Regions from separate parts of the Clostridium sp. LBM24168 genome, predicted to be linked through region 1. Evidence: predicted binding sites of a transcription regulator. Region 1 holds the regulator's gene; each other region holds the start of a gene.
What was found. The regulator NrdR, encoded in region 1, represses ribonucleotide reductase genes. The targets are predictions, from matches to a motif close to CACNANATNTNGTG.

Region 1 (6,474 bases):
ATGACAATAAAATTCAAATAGATTATAATATGTTGACTCAGATAATAGAAGCTAGAGTAGAAGAAATATTGTCTATAATAGATAACAAATTAAGGTTACTTAACAACTATGAAAATATATCAGAAATAGTTTTTGTAGGTGGTGGAATATCTCAAATTAAGGGAATACAGGAATTTAGCAGGAATATATTAAATAAGCAGATTAGAATTGGTGCACCAAACTACATAGGGGCATCAAGTCCAATGTATGTAACTGCTGTTGGAATAGTTGAAGATGCAGCTAATTCTATGATAAACAAATATGGAAGACAATTAGACAAGCATCGGAAGAATGATATAGAAAGTATGGAAAAATGGAAGGAAAAAGATATTAAAATAGAAAATAAAAAATATGAGAATAATGGGTTTGTATCAAAAATAAAAGAGTTTTTTACAGATTTTTTCTAATGAGGAGGGTTTTATTGTGCTAGATTTTGATGTTGATGTTCAGCAGTTTGCTCAAATAAAAGTAATAGGATGTGGTGGTGGAGGAAACAATGCTGTAAACAGAATGATAACTGAAGGATTAAAAAATGTAGAATTTATAGCAATAAATACAGACAAGCAGGCTTTGATGCTTTCGCAGGCATCACAAAAAATACAAATAGGAGAAAAGCTTACCAAGGGGTTGGGGGCAGGAGCAAATCCTGAAATAGGCCAAAAAGCTGCTGATGAAAGTAAGGATGAAATAGCTCAGGCAATAAAAGGTGCAGATATGGTCTTTATAACTGCAGGTATGGGTGGAGGAACAGGAACTGGTGCAGCTCCCGTAATTGCAGAGACAGCCAAATCTATGGGAATACTTACAGTAGGAGTGGTGACAAAGCCATTTCCTTTTGAGGGAAGAAAAAGAATGATACATGCTGAAATGGGAATAAAGAATTTAAAGGATAGGGTAGATACTCTAGTTACAATTCCCAATGAAAGATTGCTGTCTATAGTTGACAAGAAAACTACCTTAATGGAATCTTTTAAATTTGCAGATGATGTTTTAAAACAAGGTGTACAGGGTATATCTGATCTTATAACAATACCTGGACTTGTGAATCTGGATTTTGCGGATGTAAGAACTATAATGCTAGATCGTGGACTTGCCCATATGGGAGTTGGAAAAGGGAACGGTGACAATAGAGCTCAGGATGCTGCTAAGCAGGCTATATCAAGTCCTCTTCTTGAAACTTCCATAGTTGGTGCTACCGGAGTATTGCTCAATATAACAGGTGGTTCAGATCTTGGATTGCTTGAAATTAATGAGGCAGCAGAAATTGTTCAAGATGCTGCTGATCCAGATGCTAATATAATATTTGGAGCAGTAATAGATGAAGATATTAAAGATGAAATAAGGATTACAGTAATAGCTACCGGATTTGAAGAGGAAAAGAAAAAAATCAAATCTAATGACAGTTTAAAAAAGGATATTAATAATAATAATAATGGACAGTTTAAGAATAGAATAGATGCAAAAAATGAGGCAGCAGCAACTTCTGATTACAGTGATTTAAACGAAGAGGATCTTGAGATTCCAGCTTTTCTCAGAAGACAGAGAAATGGCAGGTAACAAATAGAGTTCATGTACAATTAATTGTACATGAACTCTATTTGTTTTTCATCCTTGTTAAATTTTCATATCAAATTTACATTTCTTTTTTTTTATATACATATGTATCCATGTAACCTTATATTAAGTATAAATTTAAATACTATGGCATATTATAGAAGATAAAAATATTATATAAGATTATAAAATGACAAAATTTTGAAGAATATAAGTATATAATAGAGTTAAATATTGGGAAAACAATAAGGAGGAGATGATGAATATTTGATTGTATTTTTGGATGTACTAATTTTTGTAAATATAGTGGTCAATTTTTTTATTATGTATATTACAGCAAAAACTCTTAGGGTAATGGTGAAATTTAGATACATGATTTTATCATCTCTTTTAGGAGGAATATATGTTATAACGATAATTTTTCCAACATTTTCAGTATTTTCTAATTTATTTTTTAAAGTGCTGACGGCTGCTATCTTGATATTGATAACTTTTAGAAAAAAAAATATTGTATTCAATTTGAAAGCTCTATCAATATTTATAATGTATTCAATGCTTTTGGCTGGAATATGCATTTTTATTCAATATAATATCTACGGAGAGTATACGTACTATTTTTCATATAAATGGCTTATGATCGCTATTATGATTGTATATATTGTGATTGACAGATTGGTAGTATTTATAAGAGATAGAAAGACACTTACTACTTTGATATTCAATGTAGACATTATATTAAATAATGGAAGCAAGAGAGTAAAGGCTTTTTTGGATACTGGAAATGAATTAAAGGAACCTGCAACCAATCTTCCAGTAATAATAGTTGAGAAATCCATGTTTTGTAATATAGATATTGAGAAGTATGATAAATTTTACATACCATATAAGGTTGTAAATGGAAAGCGTGACAAGCTGAAGGGATTTAAACCAAAAGCAGTAAAGATAGGAATAGGAGATAATGTTGAAATTAGAGAAGTCATAATAGCTTTTTGTGAAGATAGATTAAGTGAGTTTAGTGATTATCACGCACTGCTTCCAAGAGGGGTGATCTAAAGAAAATTGGGCATTAACTATTGGCAAAAAAGTAAGCATGCATGAGATATAGAATTAAAAACTAGGGTTAATTGGGGGGTCAATTATGTTTAAAATAAATGTGATACTAAATAGGTTGATGTTAAAATTTAAAATATTTTTTAGGAGTTTGTATTACATAGGAGGCAGTGATGTGCTTCCTCCTCCTCTTACTAAGGAAGAAGAACAGGATTTGGTATTGAAATTGGTATCTGGAGATGAAAAAGTAAGATCAACTTTAATTGAAAGAAATTTAAGACTAGTTGTTTATATAGCAAGAAAATTTGAAAATACAGGTGTAAATGTAGAGGATTTAATATCAGTAGGTACCATAGGTCTTATAAAGGCTGTAAATACTTTTGATCCAAATAAAAAAATAAAGCTTGCTACCTATGCATCAAGGTGTATTGAAAATGAAATACTTATGTATCTTAGAAGAAATAATAAAGTAAAAGCCGAAATATCATTTTATGAGCCATTGAATGTGGATTGGGATGGAAATGAATTGTTATTATCTGATATATTAGGTACGGAAAATGATATTGTGTATGATCTTATTGAAGATGAAGTAGACAAAGAACTTTTAGTAATAGCTATGAAAAAGTTAAGCGAGAGGGAAAGAAAAATAGTAAATTTAAGGTTCGGATTAAATGGATATAGTGAAAAAACCCAGAAGGAAGTAGCTGATATGCTTGGTATATCTCAATCTTACATATCAAGACTTGAAAAAAGGATAATAAAGCGTTTAAAAAAAGAAATAAATAAAATGTTATGAGCTTGTCTTTAGTATAAAATACAGCTTCTTAGTAAATACTTAAAATGCTATATATTCTAAAGGGGCTGATTGCATGATAATTAACAAAGTTGAAATTTGCGGCGTAAATACATCAAAATTGCCAGTTCTTAAGGAAAGTGAAATGAAGGAACTTTTAATTAAGACTAGAGATGGAGATCTTAAAGCTAGAGAAAAATTCATAAAAGGAAATTTGAGACTTGTATTGAGTGTAATACAAAGATTCAACAATAGGGGTGAAAATGCGGATGATCTCTTTCAGGTGGGATGTGTGGGACTTATAAAGGCAATAGATAATTTTGATTTGAAGCAAAATGTAAAATTTTCTACCTATGCAGTTCCTATGATTATAGGTGAAATAAGGAGATATTTAAGGGATAATAATTCTATAAGAGTAAGTAGGTCCCTTAGAGATATAGCTTATAAGGCACTTCAGGCAAGAGATAAGCTTGTAAGGGAAAACAACAAGGAACCTACAATATCACAAATATCGAAAGAATTAGATATGCCAAGAGAAGAAGTAGTATTTGCATTGGATGCAATTCAAGATCCTGTTTCGCTGTTTGAACCAATATATCGTGATGGCGGAGATGCTATATATGTTATGGATCAAATAAGTGATAGAAAAAATGTGGATGAAAACTGGCTTGAAGATATATCCATAAAAGAGGCAATGAAAAAGTTAAATGACAGAGAAAAACTAATATTAAATCTCAGATTCTTTGATGGAAGAACACAGATGGAGGTGGCAGAAGAAATAGGAATATCACAGGCTCAAGTATCAAGACTGGAAAAAACAGCTTTAAGACATATGAAAAAATATATATAAATATAATATATTAGATTTTATATAGTTGTTGGGGGGTGCTTACATATATGGAAAATAATATTGAAGAAGAAAATTCATTATACTCATTGGCAAGTTTGAGATCTATGGAAATTATAGATATAAACACAGGAGCAAAGCTGGGCTTTATAAAGGATCTAAAAATAGATTGTGAGAATAGCAGGATACTATCTATAATATTACCATCTCAAACATCTAAAATAAGTTGGTTTGGTAAAAATGATGATGTAGAATTACCTTGGGACAATGTAAAAAAGATAGGAATAGATGTATTACTTGTAGATGCAGAAAATGTATTAACTTAGAGCATGTTTGTTTTATTAAGTATCTATATATGTCTAAAGATTGATGAAAATTTAGCGAAAAGAGAGTATAATATAAATTATATATAGATATAAAAGGACGTGAAATAAATGAAATGCCCTTATTGTGGATATGTAGAAAGTAAAGTTGTTGATTCCAGATCTACTGAGGACAATAAAGCTATTAGAAGAAGAAGAGAGTGCTTAGGCTGTAAGAGAAGGTATACTACTTATGAGAAAATCGAAGATCTGCCAATACTGGTTATAAAGAAAACTATGGATAGAGAATATTTTGACAGAAATAAGATATTAAACGGACTTATAAAAGCATGTCAAAAAAGACCTGTTTCTAGGCAGCAGCTTGAAAGTATAACAGATGATATTGAGAAAAGTATAAATAATAAAATGATAACTGAAATAAGTTCTTCCGATATAGGTGAAATGGTGATGAAAAGACTTAAGGATATTGATGAGGTCTCCTATGTAAGATTTGCATCTGTATATAGACAGTTTAAGGACATAAATACATTTATGGAGGAAATTAAAAATCTTATTTCGAAAAAATAGACGATATATTTAAATATCGTCTATTTTTTATGTGCGCCCAGCATGGGTGCAATCTAATGGGTGAAAGTCCCAAGCACGGGTTGATAGTGCCAAGTGCACAGCTTAAGACAAGGGTGTCCATGGTGACGTGGAATCTGAAGGAAGTCGGCAGCAAAACTCTGGTCTGACAGATAAGTTATAGATATGAATTTAGAAATAATAACCCATACAGTAATGTGTGGCTGAACTGTCAGAAGTCAGCAGATGTCATAGTGTGCGACTTGAAAGTCGCTGCTTTATGGTGCTAGTATAAAAATGTAGACACAAAATTCGAACAATATAAAATAGAGAAAAGGAAGTGTCTACATAATGTCAAATAGATCTAAGAGATACACAAAAGATTTCAAAAATACTATAGTGGAACTTTACAATTTAGGGAAGTCACTAAGTGAGATAAATCGTGAATATGGCGTAGCTAAATCAACAATAAAGGTATGGATTAACTACTTCAAACTGGCAGATATGAAAAGTACAAAGACGTTAGATGAGTGGCTTAGAAGAAGGATTAGGATGTGTTATTGGAAACAATGGAAAAAACTCAAAACAAAACACGATAATCTTAAAAGGCTTGGTATTGATGAATATAAAGCTTGGGAATATGCAAATACAAGAAAAGGCTACTGGAGGATATCCTGCAGCCCTATTCTATCAAAGACACTATCTAATAAATATCTTAAAAAGCAAGGCTTTATAACATTAACCGAAAGATATCTATAATTAGGTAATTCTTATTGAACCGCTGTGTACCGAACGGTACGCACAGTGGTGTGAGAGGTCGCTGAATAAAATAATTATTCAGCTCCTACTCGATTGCGTAGTTATATTATGAGTATATTAACTAAATTTAACAAATAATTAGTAAGCATTTAATATAAGAATTGTATAATTTTCTAAGAAGTCGGTATGCGGGGTGAGTTAGAATGAATCTACAATATGAACTCGAACTGGATAGGATATTATCTTGTGGAAGCATTAGTACAGTATTTCAACCTATTGTATCTCTCAAAGATGCTTCTATTATAGGATATGAAGCTTTAAGTAGAGGACCGGAAGATTCAATTTTGCATTTTCCAAATAAGCTTTTTTCAGTAGCAGAAAGCTGCAATAGAGTTTGGGATCTTGAGTTACTATGCAGATTAAAAGCTATAGAAAAAGCTAATAGGATAGATAAGGATAAACTATTATTTATAAACGTAGATCCTAGAATATTTAAAGATGACAGGTTCAAAAGTGGATTTACAAAAGAATTTTTAAAAGAGAAT
Region 2 (6,474 bases), 1.3 Mb from region 1:
GATATTATGCCATACTGACTTTGAAAGTAAGGATGATAAAATAAGAGGATTTTTCCAAGTATGGAAGTTAAATGGAGATTTAAAGACATTTTTAAAAAACAGTAAAATAATATCTGATAAACAAAATCTATATAAATATTACTCCTTAAAAAATATAGATTTAGATAAAAGAAAAGGGTATCTACTTAAATATGATATTACAAAATCAGTTGGGGGCAGTTATATAGGAGAAGAATATTTTATAAAAAACGGTGATGAGTTTTATAGGTTTTCTTTCTTTGTGAAAGAAGAAGATTTTAAGGAAAATATGTCTGATATTTTTAAAACTGTGGTGAAGACTTTAAAATACAATTAAACTGCCTTCCTTTCAAGTTTATTTATTGAAAGGGAACTTTTTTTATTTTAGAATATGCTATAATGTTTATTAGGATTTTTAAGGTATAATATATTCATGAAGGGAAGTAGTAGGAAAATGAGTAATTGTGATGATTGTCCAGGCAATTCAAATTGCAATGTAGATAATAAAAATAAATGTTCGAAGATGGTCCCAAAGTTTGGTCATATCAAGCATATAATAGGAATTATGAGTGGAAAAGGAGGAGTCGGAAAATCAACTGTTACAGGATCACTTGCGATAAAGTTGAGATACAAGGGATATAAGGTAGGCGTTCTGGATGGGGATATAACAGGACCATCCATGCCGCGATTTTTTGGAATAAATGAGGAAAGGGCAAAGATAATTACTACAAATAATAGCCAGGATGTAAAGTTTTCTACTGTGAATACACATTTGGGAATTGAGGTCATATCATTAAATCTCTTAACTGAAAAAGAAGAACAGCCGGTTATATGGAGGGGACCTGTAATTACAGGTGTATTAACGCAGATGTATTCTGACACAGAATGGGGCGATCTAGATTATCTTCTTATAGATATGCCGCCGGGAACAGGAGATGTAGCACTTACTATAATGCAGGATATACCTTTGGATGGAATTGTAATTGTATCAACTCCACAGGATATGGTGTCAATGATAGTTAAAAAGGTTGTTATAATGGCTGAAAAGATGAATATAAATATAATTGGAGCGGTGGAAAATATGTCATATGTAAAATGCAGAAACTGTAATGAAAAAATAAGACTATTTAGTGAAAAATCTGCTAGTGAACAGGCTGCATATTTGGGATTACCACTTCTTGATGAAATACCCATGGATTTAGAACTTGTAAGTAAAATGGAAGAAGGAAAAGTTGAACAGTACATATCTAAATCTCCAGATTATAATAATTTAGTTGATAATTTTATGACCAGATTGAAAATATAGAATTAAATTTTGTGAATATATGTATATTCTTAATAAAATTAACAAACAATTATATTGTTAATTTTATTAAGAAAGCGGTGAATGTTATGAAGGCAGTAGTGGATAAAGATCTCTGTATAGGTTGTGGTATGTGCCCTAGTGCATGCCCAGAGGTCTTCACAATGGAAGACGATGGAAAAGCTGGAACTTTGGTAAGTGAAGTGCCCGGTACTTCAGAGGATTCAGCAGAGGATGCAAGAGATGGATGTCCTGTAAGTGCAATATCCATAGAAGAATAATTTTATAGAGTAGTTTTAAAAGCTGTGCAAAATTTGCACAGCTTTTAAAATTCTATTTATTAATAGAATTATGAAAAGTTTTCTTCTTTAAAATAGATTCCAGCTGTCTAAAGGGAAGTGCAGCTATTATGACTATACATATAATTCCTTCTATTAGCATAAAGCTTCCGTTTAATGATATTGAATATATTACAGGAGACATTCCTTTTGGAGCAAAGCTTCCAAAAAATAAAACTCCGGATATAAAATGACATATGAACCGCATAAATATCGCGGCTGCTGTACCTAGCAGTTTGTGATTACTAAAATAACCGGCTATGCCAAGTGCCATAAAAGGAAGTGGATAATCAAATAAAACTTGTACGGGCTGAAGTATGTAAGGATCAAGAATTAAAGTTATAATTCCATATAGGAACCCCGTTAAAAAGCCTACTTCAGGTCCATATAGAAATGCCATAAGCAATATAGGCACCATGCTACCAAGGGTTATACTTCCTCCCTGGGGGAAATGATATATTCTAAATATTTTAAGTATAGTAGCGAGAGCCAAAGCAATACCTATCTGGGTTATAAGTTGGGTTGAAAAACATATCTTTTTCACTTTAGCAATAAATATAATAATGGCAATTAGAGCTATAAGTGCAAATAGAGAACTTGGATGTGAACTTATTTCTGTAAGATTTTTTAATAGAAACATAATAAAAGATACCTCCTTAAACATATGCTTTGAGGTACCTAAAAAGTAAAATCCAACTTTTATAAAATATAATAAGAATATATTAAATATAAATTAGCTTCCCTACGCTGGTATTATCCAGATCAGGTAAAGGGTTAATAAAATATTTCTCAGCTTTAAAAAGCACCCCTAGCATTAATATAATTATAGTATATAAATACATATAATTCAACAAATAGGAGGTGTTGATATATTTATAAAACTTTTTCCTGTCATTTTCATTTGAGATGGTTCTATATCTATTTTATCGCCTATTTTGCAGTTGTAAGGTAATTGTGATATCGCAATACTTAGTGTTGTTCCATCTATTAAAGCTATAACAGCTTCTGTAGAGGTTGCTTCTATTATTTTACCTTTCATTGTTTCTCTCCTCATAATAAAAGATATTTTTAATTAATTGATTAATGTAGTATAATAATTTAGCATGTTTAAAAATCTTTGGATATAATTATTTTGTGAAATATATAGTTAATTATTCTAAAAAGTATAATTTCGTAATTAAAATAAGATATTTGAAGGCAGGTTTAACTTAGATTTGTTAATTGATGTATGTGGCATTTTATATAAATTGATATTCCAGTAATTGAATAGTATAATTACATTGTTACACAATATATAGTATTTAGGAGGAGCATTGTATGCTACATGTTGTAAAAAGAGATGGAAGAAAAGTAGAATTTAATTCTATTAAAATAACTAATGCCATAAAGGGATCTTCTGATGAAATAGGTTATGATCTAAAAGAAAGTGAATTCATTGATCTAACTCAGAAGGTTATAAGGCACATAGAAAATTTAAATTTACAAGAAATAAATGTAGAGGATATACAAAATATAGTTGAAGAAGTCCTTATGAGAAGAGGATATACTGAAATAGGGTTTGCATATTCCAATTATAGAAGGGATAGAAACAATATAAGGGAAATAAAGTCAGAACTTATGAAAGCTATTGATAAAATAGGAATAGAAACAGATAGAGACAATGCAAATGTTGGAAATAATTATAGTTCTAAACTTCTAAGAATAGCAAGCGAATCAAATAAATGGCACAATTTGGCTAAAATGCCGAAATATTTAGCAAAAGCACATGAAAATGGAGATATATATTATCATGATCTTGATTCTTATAATTTAAGTGTTAATTGTCTGCATATACCTACTAAAGAGATACTTTTGAAAGGATTTAATACTGGTTATGGATATATTAGATATCCTAAGAGGATAGAATCGGCGGCTGAACTTTCATGTATATTACTTCAATCATCACAAAATGATATGTTTGGGGGACAATCTCATCCGGATTTTGATAATGATATGTCCATTTTTATTGAGCCCACTAGACAGGAAATAATAAAAGATTTAAGAGAGCTGGAAGTGGGAGAAGATAAAATAGGTGAAATATCCGAAAAAAAGCTTAGAAGAAGCATAGAGCAAGCTATGCAGGGTATAATTTATAACTTAAATACCATGCACTCCAGGGCAGGATCTCAGGTTCCATTTAGTTCTATTAATTTAGGTATACCTAGGACTAAAGATTCAGCACTTATATGTGAAGTATTTTTGACTGAATATGAAAAAGGACTTGGACAAGGTGAACAGCCTATATTTCCAAACATAATATTTAGAGTAAAGGATGGTGTCAACAAAAAAGAGGGAGATCCATATTACTATCTGTTTAGAATTGCCTGTAGAGTAGCAGCAAAGAGAATGAATCCTACTTTTATGAATATGGATGCTAATTTCAATAAGTTTTATTATGACCAAGGTATAATTCCATCAACTATGGGATGTAGAACATATGTATGTTCTAATGTAAATGGTGAGGCTGGTCCAAAAGGAAGGGGAAATATAGCTCCGACAACTATTAATCTTCCGAGAATAGCAATTATATCTAAGGGAAATTTAGATAAATTTTTCAAACTTTTAAATGATAGGTTGAATTTATCAAAAGAATCTTTAATTCATAGATATAATACATTAAAGAAATTAAAAGTGAAAGATCTGCCTTTTGTTGCAGGACAGAAACTTATGAAAGGAGCTGAAGATTTAGGAGAAGAGGATTCTATAGAACCAATATTAAAACAGGGAACATGGGCAATAGGATTTATTGGACTTGCTGAGGCACTTAAAGCACTCACGGGAAAGCATCATGGAGAAAGTGAAAAAGCAAGAAAACTTGGACTGAAAATTGTAAATTATATTAGGGATTATACTGATAAACTAACAGGAGAGACCCATCTCAACTGGAGTTGTTATGCTACTCCTGCAGAAGGTCTGAGTGGCAAATTCATAGCTAAAGATAAAAAAGTATTTGGGGAAATTAAAGGGGTTACAGATAAAGATTATTATACCAATTCTTATCACGTACCTGTAAATTTTCCTATATCCATAAAAAATAAAATTGATATTGAAGCACCTTATCATAAATTATGCAACGGAGGACATATAAGTTATATAGAACTTGATGACTATCCATCGGAGGATGTAGTTTATGATATAATAAATTATGCTTATACTAGAACCAACATAAGCTATATAGGTATAAATTTTCACATAAGATACTGCAAGGACTGTGGAACTTATGTACATGATGAAAATATTTGTCCTAAGTGTGGAAATAGTAATTTTCAGGGTATATCGAGAGTTACAGGTTATCTTTCATTAGATGAGAGGTTTGGAGAAGGAAAAGTGGCGGAGAGAAAAGATAGAATATCACAGTCTACAGGGAAAAGAATTTATTTTTAAAAGTAGGAGAAAATATTATGAAAGATAAATTTGTTAGATTGGCGGGAATTGCTTACGAAAGTCTGGTAAATGGACCTGGACTTAGGAGAGTATTTTTTGCTCAAGGATGTGGACATAATTGCAAAGGTTGTTTTAACCAATCCACTCATGATTTTAAAGGTGGCGAATTAAAAAATATAAATGACCTAGTTCAAGATATTTCTGAGAATCCTATGATAAAAGGAGTTACTTTTTCAGGTGGAGATCCTTTTTATCAAATAGAGGCTTTTGGCTATATGGCTGAAAAGATTAAAGAACTAAAATTAAATATATGGTGTTATACAGGGTATAAATTTGAGTATATACTTGATAATATGTCTCAAGGATCCGGTATGAATCTCCTTAAAAATGTAGATGTACTTGTAGATGGAAAATTTGATAAAGATAAAATGGGTGCCTCACTTAGATTTAGAGGATCCAGTAACCAGAGGATTATAGATGTGCAAGCAAGTTTAAATTCTCAAAGCATAATATTAATGCAATTTTGATACTTCATATAAGGAAGTGATATTATGGAAAGTAATTCAGAAATAGAAGTCTGTTCTTGTAATGAAATTCATGAGGAATGCATAGATATTGTTAAGAATAGTATGCTTCCCGAGGAGATTTTTTTAAAATTATCTTCTCTGTTTAAAGTTTTAGGAGATCATACTAGGATAAAGATAATATATGCTTTGTTTAAAAAGGAATTATGTGTGTGTGATATAGCAGCTGTGCTTAATATGAGTCAATCTGCTATATCACACCAGCTAAGTATATTAAAGTCATCACATCTTGTAAAGTTTAGGAAAGAAGGAAAACAAGTATATTACTCTTTGGATGATCAACATATAAATCAATTGTTCAATGCGGGTTTGGAGCATGTAGAACATAGCTAGAAAAATACCTGTGTAAATTTTACACAGGTATTTTTACTTTTTATATTCTAATATTTGAACTTTATTTGAGCATGTTAGTTTTTCCTTTAGGTTTAAGAAGTTAGAACTTACATTCTCAACATTTTTCATATGTTTCAAGAAGGTTTCAAGACCATCCAATTCAAAAGATAAAAGAGGAGTTTTATAATGCATAGGTATTACTATGTGGGGATTTATTGCAGAAGATACTTTCGCAGCTTCTTTACCATCTATAGTAAAATTACCGCCTACGGGAATAAAAAGTACATCTATGCTTCCTAGTGCTGAAACTTCATCTTCTGATAATACGTATCCTAGATCTCCAAGATGGCAGACTCTGTAGTTATCTATTTCTATTATAAAAATTGTATTTTTACCTCTTTTAGCACCTTTTATCTTATCATGATAGGATGGTATACCTGTTATAGAAATGTTCTCAAAATTAAAATGTCCTGTT
Region 3 (6,474 bases), 950 kb from region 1:
AAAAATCCATTGCACAGTGCAATGGATTTTTCTCAAAACCTATATTATAATTGTCCTTTTTTTAACTTTCTATATATGGTAGAAGGATCTATACCAATAGCCTTGGCTGCATCCGTTACCTTGCCGTATTTATGCAGCGCCTTTTTTATGAGAGTTTCATCTATCATATCATGGGCTTCATTCAAGTTCATCAGTCCGCTCACCACTATCTTTCTATCCTGCAATTTATGTTTTTGCAGATTGTCCTTATTTCCAAGTTGAAGTATATAATAGAACTGTTCTTCCGTAGGCAAATCATCCTCACTCAATATCACAAGCCTCTCTACCACATTTTTCAACTCTCTTATATTTCCAGGCCAATCATAATCATGAAATACCTGCATCATTTTTCTATTCAATCTAATTTTTCTTCCGTACTTTTTATTGTAACTTTTAAGAAACACATGGACTAGCGAAAATATTCCAGCTCTCCTTTCTCTAAGAGGTGGAATATTTATTGGAATTACACTCAATCTGTAGTATAAGTCCTGTCTAAATTTCATATTGTCTGAAAGATCCTTCTTCGACAGGTTTGTGGCACAAATATACCTTACATCAATTTTTATGGACCTGTTGCCGCCTATGCGTTTTATCTCATTTTCCTGGAGTACTCTCAAAAGCTTAGTCTGCATTGAAATATTCATTTCACCAATTTCATCCAAAAATAGCGTTCCGCCATTTGATCCCTCAAAAAGCCCTTCTTTACCTCCTTTTTTTGCTCCTGTAAAGGCACCTTCGTCATACCCAAACAACTCTGATTCAAAAAGTTCCGGTGGAATTGCCGCACAGTTCACTGTTACAAAATTTCCATTCCTTCTACTGCTATTCTCATGGATAAATTTTGCAATTTCTTCTTTTCCCACACCAGACTCCCCTGTTATAAATATAGGCGAATCAGTTTTCGCAGCCCGAATCGCCATTTTCATTACCTGTTTCATTTTATCACTAGAATATATAAGATTTCCCCCAAGATGTTTTTCCAGATTCCTAAGTCTGTCAATATATTTCTTTTTTTGTTTTTCCGATTCTTCAAGTCTGTTTTGAAGTTCAACAAGTTCAGTTATATTCCTTCCCGTAGCAATCACTTGTTTTATGTCCCCATTTTTATCAATAATAGGAACTGCAGTATATGTAACAATTCTGCCGCTTTTATATTTTACATTCATCTCTACAGTCTTCTTATCTTCAAAAACCTTCTGTATTATGGACTCCTCCATAAATTCATTCTTTTTAAGGTCATCTATATTCTTGCCTTCAAAGAGCTTTGTATCAATTCCCGTAAGCTTGTAAAATGAAGTATTGACCCTTTCTATTATCTTGTTCCTGTTTACTACAAGAACTATTCCATCTATGCAATTAAACACAGTATTTATCTCATCAATTTTTAACTTTAAATTATTTATAATATATATATAGCAGTGAGTTGAATTGTACTGGGCTTTGTAGCTTACAATATTAACTTTACATCCATTTATATTGTAGATCTTCTCTATATGTTCTGCAGTACACACTTTCCCCTTTAGTCTTTTTAAAGTATCTTCCGCCATACCATTTGACTTCAATACTTTACCATTTAAATTCGTAACTATGCATTCTACAGGCATATTTTCTACAAAACAATCATCAATAATTACCATTTGTTTTACCTCACATTCCTTCGACTACAATAAAAAGTATAACACAAAACAATGGAAAATCGGTACGATAAAACTACATTTATACTGTTTATATAATAATTTTTGAATTCTACTCTTGTTTTTACATGCTATCATATTTGAATATTCCTCTTTTATAATTTATAATTAAGAAGTCATGTAAGTTCTATATATAGTACATCATTATATTTTATATACAATATGTAGATAAGGAGAGATATAATTGGACTCTATAAATGATATATTTAAAAGATACTATACAAACGTACTTGAAGAAGACAAATCGAAAACCGTATATGATCTATTCAAATGGAAAAAAGTTGATGTCTTTTTAAAGGACTATAAAACAAACAAAGTGCTTGTAGACATGAAGGATCTTGAATTTCCGGAGCATTACTCTCAAAATGCCTGCGATATAATAGCCTCAAAGTATTTCAGAAAAGCCGGAGTCCCAGGAAAGCTGGGTTATGAAAACAGTATGAGGACAGTTGCAAACAGGCTTGTAAACTTCTGGTGCCAGGCCCTAAAAGATGAAAATTTAATAACCACGGAAGAGGAAGCACAGATATTTTATGATGAATGCGTCTATGCCCTCCTGAACCAGATGTATGCTCCAAATTCCCCGCAGTGGTTTAATACCGGACTTAAATTATCCTACGGGATAGAAGGTGCGAAACAGGGAAACTACTATTTTGACGAAAAGGAAAACAAAGTAGTGGAATGTTGTGACAATTACACAAGAACCCAGGCTTCGGCTTGTTTTATACTCTCCATAGAAGATAAACTTCTTGGTCCGCATTCCATTTCAGATCAATTCGTCACAGAGACAAAACTTTTCAAAGGTGGCTCCGGTACTGGAAGCAACTTCTCCAGTATAAGGGCAAAAGGGGAGAAGCTCTCTGGCGGTGGTGCATCATCAGGTCTTATGAGCTTTTTGAAGGCACTGGATAGAAATGCAGGTGCAATTAAATCTGGAGGAACAACAAGAAGAGCTGCCAAAATGGTATGCCTTGATGTTGACCATCCTGAGATCATGGATTTTATAACATGGAAATCAAAAGAGGAAGACAAAGTGAGAGCTCTTGGCAAAATGGGTTATGACATGGATATTGATGGAGAAGCGTATGAAACGGTATCCGGTCAAAACAGCAACAACTCCATTAGATTTTCAAATGATTTTATGCATAAGGTGGAAAACCTTAACGAAAGCCCTGATGAAACTATAGAACTGACAGGAAGAGTTGATTCCAAAATCACAAGGGAGGAAAAAGTAAAGAACTTATGGGAAGCTTTTAACACATCTGCATGGAAATGCGCGGATCCGGCTCCTCAGTTCAGCGATACCTTTAACGCATGGCACACATGCCCTGCCGGAGAAGATGGAAATCTAAATGCCAAATACAATAAAATTAACTCTACCAATCCATGTGGTGAATATGCCTTCCTGGATGACACCTCCTGTAACCTTGCATCCATAAACATATACAAATTTTATGACATAAATACAGGACATTTTGATATTCAGGGCTATCTCCACATAATACACCTTGTGCAGTTAATTTTGGAAGCATCCATACACTGGGGACAATTTCCTACAGAGAATATAGCAAGAAAGACCTACCTTTTCAGGACAACAGGATTGGGCATATCAAATATAGCCTCCCTTCTCATGGTTATGGGATATCCCTATGATTCCAATGAGGCAAGGACTCTTACATCATCACTTATAGGAATATTGACAGGTGAGTCCTATTATACATCATCACTTATGGCAAAAAAGATAGGTTCCTTCAAAAAATTCAATACAAATAAGCCTTATATGATGAGGGTAATCAGGAATCATTCCAGAGCCGCCGGTGTGGACCTGGAAAAACTTACTGAAAATGACAAGGTCAAGTATGAAAACAACTTTGAAAATCTAGATTATACCCCTTTAACGGTGGATCACAATCTGCTGGAGAAGGAGGGATTATACTATATAAGCAGACAGCTCAAGGAAAGTTTTATAAATGCTTTTAAAAGTGGGCAGATTTCGGGTTATAGAAACGCACAGGTTTCAGTTATTGCCCCTACTGGTACCATCTCTTTTGCAATGGACTGTGGAGCTACTTCCATTGAACCATTTTTCAGTCATATAGTATATAAAAAATTGTCTGGTGGAGGTTTTATGACAATAATAAATCCTGTAATAACTGAAGCTTTTAAAAAGCTTGGCTACAGCAAGGAAGAAATAGAAGACATTATGGACTACGTACTGGAAAAAGAAAATGTAACAAAAGATGGTTTTACCTATGAAAAGATACTCGATGGTAAGATAGAAGGTGCTCCACACCTGAAAGATGAGCATATAGCAGTATTTGATACCTCAAACAAATGTGGAAGCGGAGAAAGGTACATTTCACCAATGGGACACGTAAAAATGGTAGCAGCTATAACTCCTCTCATATCCGGCGCAGTATCAAAGACAGTCAACCTTCCAAAGGATGCCTCAGTTCAGGATTTCAAGGATGTAGTCCTGTCTTCCTGGAAACTTGGAGTGAAAGGCATAACATTGTACAGGGATTCATCAAAGGCTGCCCAGCCCCTCAATACCACGCTTTCTGATACGGATGATATAAAACTGGAAGATCTCACTTATGGTCAGCTTCTGGATAAGGTAAAAAAACTTCAAAAAGGCGTGAGATATACAAAACGTGAAAAGCCTGTAGGAATAAGAAGAGGAACCACACATCCTGCACAAATAGATGATGTCAAAATATATACTACGGTAAACAGACGTTCCAACGGTGAAATATCGGAGATATATATAACTACAGATAGAGAAGGTACTATAATAACCGGTCTTTTGAATTCACTGTCGAAATCTATTTCGGTAATGCTGCAATATCATGTACCTCCTCAGGATATTGCAAGAATGCTGAGAGGCCAAAAATATGAACCATATGGATTTGTACAAAAACACCCTTATATAAAATATGTATCCTCAATTTCAGACCTCATAAGCAAAGTAATTGATATAGAACTTGGTGACTTTTCAAGATGCCAGGTTAAACCTGAAAATTATGATGGTAAAGATGAATTGGATGATTCAAATATAAATTATTCACGTATTAAGGTAAATAAGGTACAGGGGGAAAGGGTATATGGTTCTGTTTGTCCAACATGTTCCAGTACAAGAATGGTTAGAAACGGCACCTGTATGGTTTGTCTGGACTGCGGCTCTACAACGGGATGCAGTTAATCAGAAAGGTGAAATAATTTAAAATGTTAAAGGCTGTTTTTCTTAAAAGAAAAACAGCCTTTGTCTTTTTACACTTTTGTGTAAAAAAAAGCCTACATGGGGGAGCATGTGGCTAAATAGGGGATATTATTTAATGAAACTCTGTCTCATTACTAAAATAGCATACCATCAATTCTCCTATATGTCAATATATTTTCTTAAAAATGTTATATTTCGACAAATAAATTCCAACAAAGCACATTATTTATTATCTTTGCGGGCTCTATTTGGTTTAGCCTTAGGTCTTATTTTTATATCTTTTGCTTTATTCTTTCTTCCTGCATACATTACACCGTTATGTAAGTCAAGAAACCAGAGAAAAAATATGACAAAAAGTCCACTGGATATATACTGCAATATTGAATTATTATTCGTACTCTTTTTAAGAACTATGGCTACAGCACCCGGAAGTAAAAAAGAAATTACCGCTAATAAAAGAATAATTATTTTATTAGGGTGAAATTTCACAAGCACATATTTTTTTAGTAATCTATATACTACTATAAATATTACTGCTATAAATATTATTTGAGCTATTAACGTTTTCCATAACATGTATTTCACTCCTCCATAACTATTAGATATATCATCTATATAATAACATATTATTATATCCTTTTTCTAAAAATGTTATCGGTTTATTATATATATTAAATCATCATTGACTTTAATAATTACATAATGATAATATTTACTATATAATAATATTTACTATATTAGGGGAGAGGCGCATTTTTATCATGAAAAACATTTTCAAACTTAATTCTGTAAAAAAGAAAATGGTAATTAGCTTTCTATCTGTAATTTTCATAAATCTCATCATATTTTTGACACTTGAAATATCAAATACCTATGGAAAACTAAAAGAATCTGCACTTGACAAGGCTTCTGCCTATGCCGAACATGTAGAAAAGATCATATCTCCAATAGGCATAGAAAATAGTGAAAAAATACAGCAGCAGATCTCATCTCTATTAGAAAAACAATATAGTTCTGTAGAATACATAGGTGTACTGGATGACAGTTTAAAATATGTATCAAATACAGACAAAAGCAAAATAGGTACATATTTTAAGAATAATGGAGTGGATACTCTAATAGAAAAAAATAAATCCAATAGTTTCTCACTAAAAACAAATGGTAAAAGTGGGTATTTTTCTGCGGTACCTCTTTATAACACTAATTCCAGTGACTCTACAGATACAGTAAGTTCTGCTACAGAAAAAAGCACTAAAAATAAGGAAGTTGACAATGTATCCTCTGCCAGTGCAAAAGTCAATATTCCAGGACTAATTGTCGTAAAAATGGACAACAATACACTACTTCAGGATTTCAGAAAACAAATCACAAAATTAATTTTTATATCCTCTGCGATTCTGATCTTATCCATATTTATTGCACTTATTATAGCTTCAAGCATAACAAAACCTTTAAAGGAAATACAACTTCATCTGAAACTTATATCAAAAGGTGACCTTATAAATGAAATAAAAATAAATT

Region 2: the regulator NrdR is predicted to act here: its motif matches at 2,946-2,959, upstream of nrdD (anaerobic ribonucleoside-triphosphate reductase).
Region 3: the regulator NrdR is predicted to act here: its motif matches at 1,859-1,872, upstream of ACSVC9_RS01125 (vitamin B12-dependent ribonucleotide reductase).

The regions. Positions count from the first base shown of each region.
Region 1 is NZ_CP196861.1:1,185,264-1,191,737, forward strand. Features, by position in the region: gene ftsA (cell division protein FtsA) at 1-446, shown strand, start outside; gene ftsZ (cell division protein FtsZ) at 463-1,596, shown strand; gene spoIIGA (sigma-E processing peptidase SpoIIGA) at 1,861-2,646, shown strand; gene sigE (RNA polymerase sporulation sigma factor SigE) at 2,732-3,439, shown strand; gene sigG (RNA polymerase sporulation sigma factor SigG) at 3,513-4,286, shown strand; gene ACSVC9_RS05955 (YlmC/YmxH family sporulation protein) at 4,334-4,609, shown strand; gene nrdR (transcriptional regulator NrdR) at 4,718-5,173, shown strand; gene ACSVC9_RS05965 (group II intron maturase-specific domain-containing protein) at 5,522-5,929, shown strand; gene ACSVC9_RS05970 (EAL domain-containing protein) at 6,133-6,474, shown strand, end outside.
Region 2 is NZ_CP196861.1:3,051,380-3,057,853, forward strand. Features, by position in the region: gene ACSVC9_RS15230 (PsbP-related protein) at 1-355, shown strand, start outside; gene ACSVC9_RS15235 (Mrp/NBP35 family ATP-binding protein) at 473-1,324, shown strand; gene ACSVC9_RS15240 (ferredoxin) at 1,411-1,602, shown strand; gene thiT (energy-coupled thiamine transporter ThiT) at 1,655-2,299, opposite strand; TPP riboswitch at 2,382-2,479, opposite strand; gene ACSVC9_RS15250 (hypothetical protein) at 2,507-2,698, opposite strand; gene nrdD (anaerobic ribonucleoside-triphosphate reductase) at 2,977-5,082, shown strand; gene nrdG (anaerobic ribonucleoside-triphosphate reductase activating protein) at 5,100-5,609, shown strand; gene ACSVC9_RS15265 (ArsR/SmtB family transcription factor) at 5,634-5,999, shown strand; gene ACSVC9_RS15270 (MBL fold metallo-hydrolase) at 6,033-6,474, opposite strand, start outside.
Region 3 is NZ_CP196861.1:234,417-240,890, reverse strand. Features, by position in the region: gene ACSVC9_RS01130 (sigma-54 interaction domain-containing protein) at 45-1,676, opposite strand; gene ACSVC9_RS01125 (vitamin B12-dependent ribonucleotide reductase) at 1,918-4,935, shown strand; gene ACSVC9_RS01120 (hypothetical protein) at 5,176-5,529, opposite strand; gene ACSVC9_RS01115 (methyl-accepting chemotaxis protein) at 5,715-6,474, shown strand, end outside.